Regions from separate parts of the Geobacillus sp. CX412 genome, predicted to be linked through region 2. Evidence: a T-box and tRNA genes for the amino acid it is inferred to sense, from the RefSeq annotation. Region 2 holds a T-box; the other holds one or more tRNA genes.
The links. The T-box of region 2 lies ahead of tyrS (tyrosine--tRNA ligase). A T-box ahead of a tRNA ligase gene usually reads a tRNA of that ligase, here a tRNA-Tyr.
Positions count from the first base shown of each region.

Region 1: it encodes a tRNA-Tyr, which carries the amino acid that the T-box ahead of tyrS (tyrosine--tRNA ligase) is inferred to sense. The anticodon was not compared.

Region 1 covers NZ_CP103461.1:3,302,864-3,306,261, reverse strand. Annotated here, with positions in the region: gene NXM86_RS17240 (hypothetical protein) at 1-254, shown strand, start outside; rRNA gene rrf (5S ribosomal RNA) at 327-443, shown strand; tRNA gene NXM86_RS17230 (tRNA-Asn) at 596-670, shown strand; tRNA gene NXM86_RS17225 (tRNA-Thr) at 672-744, shown strand; tRNA gene NXM86_RS17220 (tRNA-Glu) at 763-834, shown strand; tRNA gene NXM86_RS17215 (tRNA-Val) at 847-922, shown strand; tRNA gene NXM86_RS17210 (tRNA-Thr) at 1,079-1,151, shown strand; tRNA gene NXM86_RS17205 (tRNA-Tyr) at 1,161-1,245, shown strand; tRNA gene NXM86_RS17200 (tRNA-Gln) at 1,337-1,411, shown strand; tRNA gene NXM86_RS17195 (tRNA-Lys) at 1,556-1,628, shown strand; tRNA gene NXM86_RS17190 (tRNA-Gly) at 1,636-1,707, shown strand; tRNA gene NXM86_RS17185 (tRNA-Ala) at 1,728-1,800, shown strand; gene rocF (arginase) at 1,966-2,868, shown strand; gene sigW (RNA polymerase sigma factor SigW) at 3,028-3,398, shown strand, end outside.
Region 2 covers NZ_CP103461.1:616,678-620,075, reverse strand. Annotated here, with positions in the region: gene rpsD (30S ribosomal protein S4) at 268-870, shown strand; gene tyrS (tyrosine--tRNA ligase) at 959-2,218, opposite strand; T-box leader at 2,268-2,488, opposite strand; gene NXM86_RS03205 (transglycosylase domain-containing protein) at 2,655-3,398, shown strand, end outside.

The sequences.
Region 1 (3,398 bases), 750 kb from region 2:
CGATGGAGGAAGGTTATTTTCCGCAAGGCGCTGCGAGCCGGAGCTGGACAAAGCGAAAAGCGGAGGACGCCTGTCTATCGGCGACACGCGCTGGAGGGCCCGTGAGGAGGCTGTTGCCGCCGCAACGGGACCGAAGCGTCGCGAGCCGATGGCGTCCGGAGCTAGACAGCGTACGTAAAGCAGAAGCGGCCGTTTCACTTCAAAAAGCTAGCCGCCTATGCAAAACGGCTTCTTCCAAACGGACGGTTATCTAGTTTTGAGGGAATGAAATTTCACTCTTGACAAGATTATTTATTTGGATATAATAATATTTGGCTGATAACTTGCCTAGTGACAATAGCGGAGAGGAAACACCCGTTCCCATCCCGAACACGGAAGTTAAGCTCTCCAGCGCCGATGGTAGTTGGGGCCAGCGCCCCTGCAAGAGTAGGTCGTTGCTAGGCAAGTTGAATATTCCAAAGCAGCTCAGTGGGAAGCAACGAGCCTAAGCTTCACCGAATAAGCTACGAGTTGCCTCGACACATCCAGTTTCTTTGAAAAAGCTTGTAGAGGAAGAGGCAACGAAAAAATTGAGTATAAACCAACAACCCGTTATTCCGCAGTAGCTCAGTGGTAGAGCAATCGGCTGTTAACCGATCGGTCGCAGGTTCGAATCCTGCCTGCGGAGCCATGCTTCCATAGCTCAGTTGGTAGAGCACTTCCATGGTAAGGAAGAGGTCACCGGTTCAAGCCCGGTTGGAAGCTTTCGTATTGTGATTTTTTGGCCCGTTGGTCAAGTGGTTAAGACACCGCCCTTTCACGGCGGTAACACGGGTTCGAATCCCGTACGGGTCACTTTCTTTTTGTGGAGGATTAGCTCAGCTGGGAGAGCACTTGCCTTACAAGCAAGGGGTCGGCGGTTCGATCCCGTCATCCTCCACCACGACATTTTTAATGCCCGCTTAGCTCAATGGTAGAGACGAGCCTAAGCTTCCGTGAATTCCCTGCGAGTTGTTCCGATGCATATCACTTCGCTGAATAAGCGAGAAGAGGAAGGGACACAAAAAATTAAGTATATATGTCAATACTTCTTTCTTATGCCGGCTTAGCTCAATTGGTAGAGCAACTGACTTGTAATCAGTAGGTTGCGGGTTCAAGTCCTGCAGCCGGCATCATAATATGGAGGGGTAGCGAAGTGGCCAAACGCGGCGGACTGTAAATCCGCTCCCTTTGGGTTCGGCGGTTCGAATCCGTCCCCCTCCACCACCTTATACATAGAGTAATTAGCTGAAATGAAGTATAATTTTTATGTTATGTGAAATAATATTTTCGGTAGCATTAGGTACTCCAATATTATTGGGCTATAGCCAAGCGGTAAGGCAACGGACTTTGACTCCGTGATGCGCTGGTTCGAATCCAGCTAGCCCAGCCATAATCTCATTAATTAGCTCAGCAGGGAAGCAATGAGCAAAGCTTCTATGAGTTCGCTACGAATTGTCCCGACGCATCCTGCTTCTGTGAATTAGCTAGAAGAGGAAGAGGCAACAAAAACATGGAGTGTTTTCATTTACTACATGAGCCATTAGCTCAGCAGGTAGAGCATCTGACTTTTAATCAGAGGGTCGGAGGTTCGAGTCCTCCATGGCTCATTGTCATGCGGAAGTAGTTCAGTGGTAGAACACCACCTTGCCAAGGTGGGGGTCGCGGGTTCGAGTCCCGTCTTCCGCTCTTTTACAACAAGATAGTTTGGGGCCTTAGCTCAGCTGGGAGAGCGCCTGCTTTGCACGCAGGAGGTCATCGGTTCGATCCCGATAGGCTCCATCGATATAACATCCCACTTCGTTTTTTCCGAAGTGGGATTTTTGTTTATTGTGATTGCAGACTGTTCTTTTTTTATAAGAATAAATATTCAAAAAACTGTCGAGTTGAGTCAATATGATATTTTTGTCTACAATTGAAGTAGCACAATGGGAAGGAGAGGGAAACATGAAGACGGTATCGATTATTGGTGTACCGATGGATTTAGGGCAGACACGTCGTGGTGTAGATATGGGGCCGAGTGCCATGCGTTATGCAGGGGTAATCGAGAGGTTAGAACGTCTTCATTATGAAATTGAAGATCTAGGCGATATTCCAATTGGAAAAACAGAACATCCTGATGATGAAGGATCACAGCCCAACTTACGAAATTTGAAAGCGGTTGCAGAAGCAAATGAAAAATTAGCAAAAACAGTGGACGAAGTGATCAAAAGGGGGCGCTTCCCTCTCGTGTTGGGCGGTGATCATAGCATTGCCATTGGTACATTAGCTGGTATTGCGAAGCATTATAAGAATTTAGGAGTTATTTGGTATGACGCCCATGGTGATTTAAATACGCCAGAAACCTCTCCATCCGGAAACATTCATGGCATGCCACTGGCTGTGAGTCTTGGTTTAGGACATCCGTATTTGACGAATATCGGCGGTTATAGCCCAAAAGTGAAACCTGAAAACATTGTTCTTATTGGCATTCGCTCTCTGGACGAAGGGGAAAAGCAGTTAATCCGTGAAAAAGGGATTAAAGTATATACGATGCATGAAATAGATCGTCTCGGCATGACGACAGTAATGGAAGAAACGATTGCATATTTAAAAGAACGAACGGATGGAGTGCATTTATCACTTGATTTAGACGGACTTGATCCGAACGATGCACCGGGAGTGGGTACGCCAGTTATCGGTGGTCTTACTTATCGTGAAAGCCATTTGGCAATGGAAATGCTCGCAGAGGCAAAACTAATTACATCAGCGGAATTTGTAGAGGTGAATCCGATTTTAGATGAGCGCAATAAGACTGCTTCTGTTGCTGTAGGATTGATGGGGTCCCTTTTTGGAGAAAAGCTGGTGTAACGGTGTAAAAACAGCAGATTTTACAGAATCTGCTGTTTTTATTTTGCTTAGGAAAGATTAGGCGGATATGATAAAATAAATGGTGCATGTTTGCATGAAACTTTTTTTATTTGTGAACGTAATACACTGTAGCCGCAGTGAGCGGGGGTACGTATTATTATGGAGATATTTGTGAAAAAACGTATAAAAGCGGTCAAAAAAGGCGATCAAAATGCCTATGCTGATATTGTAGATCTTTATAAAGATAAAATATACCGTTTATGTTATCGTATGCTAGGAAATCGCCATGAGGCGGAAGATGCTGCGCAAGAAGCGTTTATCCGCGCTTATGTTAATATTCATACGTATAATCCAAATATGAGGTTTTCCTCGTGGCTTTACCGAATTGCCGCCAATTTGGCGATTGATAAGATTCGGAAGAAAAAACCGGATGCCTATTTAGACGAAGAGATAAGCGGTACTGATGGGCTTACGATGTATTCACAGCTTTCCTCTAGCGAAGCTTCTCCGGAAGAAACATTAGAAAGTTT
Region 2 (3,398 bases):
ATTACATCTTTTATTATATCATATTATCTCGAAATAAGGAAAATAAAAATATTGACTTTGCCCTATAAAAGTCATATAATACCCTTTGTGTAAAATATAGCAGCCTTAGTGCTCACCTTTATGGTTCCATTTTGTTCCTCGATAACGAGGTGTATCGTGTAACTCTTAGCTGCTAGAGCGAGGATACATGAAAACAAAATGGCCATAATTGTTGACGCACGCCTGCTTTTATTTTACCCGAAATAAAAGCAAAAGGAGGAGCATTGAATGGCTCGTTATACAGGTCCAACGTGGAAAATTTCTCGCCGCCTAGGAATCTCCTTAAGCGGTACAGGTAAAGAGTTGCAAAAACGTCCTTACCCACCAGGTCAACATGGTCCAAGTCAACGCAGAAAACTTTCGGAATATGGTCTGCAATTGCAAGAAAAACAAAAACTTCGCCATATGTACGGCGTAAACGAACGTCAATTCCGCAAAACGTTTGAAGAAGCTGGCAAAATGCCTGGTAAACACGGGGAAAACTTTATGATTCTTTTAGAATCACGTTTAGACAACCTTGTTTACCGTTTAGGCTTTGCGCGTACTCGCCGCCAAGCTCGTCAGCTTGTAACGCACGGCCATATTTTAGTTGACGGAAACCGTGTAAACATTCCATCTTATCGCGTGAAACCTGGCCAAACGATTTCTGTCCGCGAAAAATCTCGCAACCTTCAAGTCATTAAAGAAGCATTAGAATTGAACAACTTCGTACCAGATTATTTAACATTGGATGCTGAAAAACTTGAAGGCACATATACTCGTTTACCTGAACGCTCCGAATTGCCATCAGAAATTAACGAAGCATTAATCGTTGAGTTCTACTCTCGTTAATGCGCCGCATCCCTTCAGATATGGTTCTGGAGGGATTTTTTTCTTGTGATCATCTACCAATAAAAAAACCCGGTCTTCCCGGGTTTTTTTATTGGTAGCGAATTAAATAATATTTTTTCTTTCCGCGGCGAATGATGGTAAAACGTCCTTCGATGCGGTTTTCTTTTGTAATCACTGCATTGACGTCTTGTATGCGCTCGCCATTGATGTAAATCGCTCCATTTGTAATATCTTCCCTCGCCTGCCGTTTCGATGGCACAATCTTCGCCATGACAAGGAGTTCCACTAACGGAACTTCCTCTCCCTTATATTCAAAAGAAGGAACGTCTTTAAACCCTTGTTCAATTTCCTCTGCTGTTAATTGTGACACACTTCCACTAAAGAGCGCCTCCGAAATGCGAATCGCTTGCTTCAAGGCTTCTTCTCCATGGACAAGTTTCGTCATTTCTTCAGCTAACGCTTTTTGCGCCGCACGCTGTTCCGGAGCTTTCTGCAATTGTTTTTCTAGCTCTTCAATTTCTTCTTTCGATAAGAACGTAAAGTATTTTAAATATTTAATGACATCACGGTCGTCTGTGTTAATCCAAAATTGGTAAAACTCATATGGAGACGTTTTTTCCCGATCAAGCCAAATGGCTCCGCTCTCTGTTTTCCCGAATTTTGTTCCATCTGCTTTGGTAACAAGCGGAACGGTTAATCCAAATGCTTTTGCATCTCCTTCCGTTTTTCGGATTAACTCTAATCCTGCTGTGATATTTCCCCATTGGTCACTGCCGCCAATTTGCAAACGACATTGTTCGTTTTGATAAAGTTTTAAGAAGTCCAATGATTGTAAAATCATATAGCTAAACTCCGTAAACGAAATGCCTGTCTCGATGCGCGATTGCACCGATTCTTTCGCCAGCATGTAGTTTAGCCCGAAGTTTTTTCCAACATCGCGCAAAAAAGTAATCACATCAAGCGAACCAATCCAATCATAGTTGTTGGCGATTTTCGCCGGATTTTCTTTCGCATCAAAATCTAAAAATCTTGACAATTGTTCTTTAATGCGTTCACTCCATTGTTGCACCGTTTCTTTTGCATTTAATGTACGCTCGCTTTTTTTTCCGCTTGGGTCTCCGATTAGCCCGGTCGCACCGCCAACAAGCGCAATTGGACGATGGCCAGCTAGCTGAAATCGGCGCAGCGTTAAAATCGGCAATAAATGTCCGATGTGCAAACTGTCCGCCGTAGGGTCAAATCCGGAATATAGCGTCACTTTTTCCTCATTTAGTAATTTCTGAAGCCCTTCCTTATCCGTGACTTGGTTAATTAATCCGCGCCATTCCAACTCTTGCAACAAGTCCATTTGATCCACCCCTTTTTTTATTTTTTCATAAAAAAATCGCCCCTTAAACTGAAGGGACGATTGACATCGCGGTACCACCCTACTTAGAAAGCATAGCGCTTTCTCACTTCATTTCGATAACGGCAAATGCCGTCTTTTGCTACTTGGACAATCCGTTCGCAAAAGCTGCTCGAGGAGGTAATTCGTGTTTATCTATGTGCTAGTTCACACCAACCACTAGCTCTCTGAAACAGGGAGATAAACACTACTCGTTCCTGTCATCGCTTTTATGTATATCGTTTTTGATATACATGTTTTTATCATACTCTCATAAATTTGTCAAACCGAATCAGATCGCATTTATAATGAAAGAAAAATGACAAAAGCCGCAATATTCAACAAAAAATATGATATACTGTGTTTACATTTATTTGTTGTTTATATAGGGGGAATGCCCATGGAGCATATAAAACAAACGTTTTCCCTAAAGAAAGCATGGCGCTATTTTCTCATTACATATGAAGTATGTTGGAATCTTTTTCTTATTTTTCTTATTTTCGCACTATGCGCCATTTGCTTTGCGGTCGGTCTTGGCGCCGGATATTTTGCTTTTTTAGTAAAAGATATGCCGCTTCCTTCGTATCAAGAAATGAAAACAGATATTTACAACTATGAGGAAACAACGCATATTTACTTCGCCAATAACGTTTATCTTGGAAATTTCCGCACGGATTTAGAGAGAGAAGAAGTAAAATTGAAAGATGTTTCCCCTTACGTCATAAAAGCACTGATCGCAACAGAAGACGAATATTTTTACGAACATCACGGTATTGTTCCAAAAGCAATTATCCGGGCGCTTTTTCAAGAAGCTACCAACTCTGCAATGCAAACAGGCGGAAGCACGCTAACGCAACAGCTTGTGAAAAATCAAATATTAACCAATGAAGCGTCGTTTGAACGGAAAGCGAAAGAAATATTGCTTGCGCTTCGCCTCGAAAAATTTTTTAGCAAAAATGAAATTTTAGAGGCATATTTAAATGTCGTTCCATTCGGCAGAAACTCATCCGGGCGCAACATTGCCGGCATCCAAGCAGCGGCCCAAGGCGTTTTTGGAGTAAATGCGAAAGATTTAAATCTAGCCCAAGCAGCATTTTTAGCCGGCCTTCCGCAAAGCCCTTTCGTTTATACGCCATTTACAAGC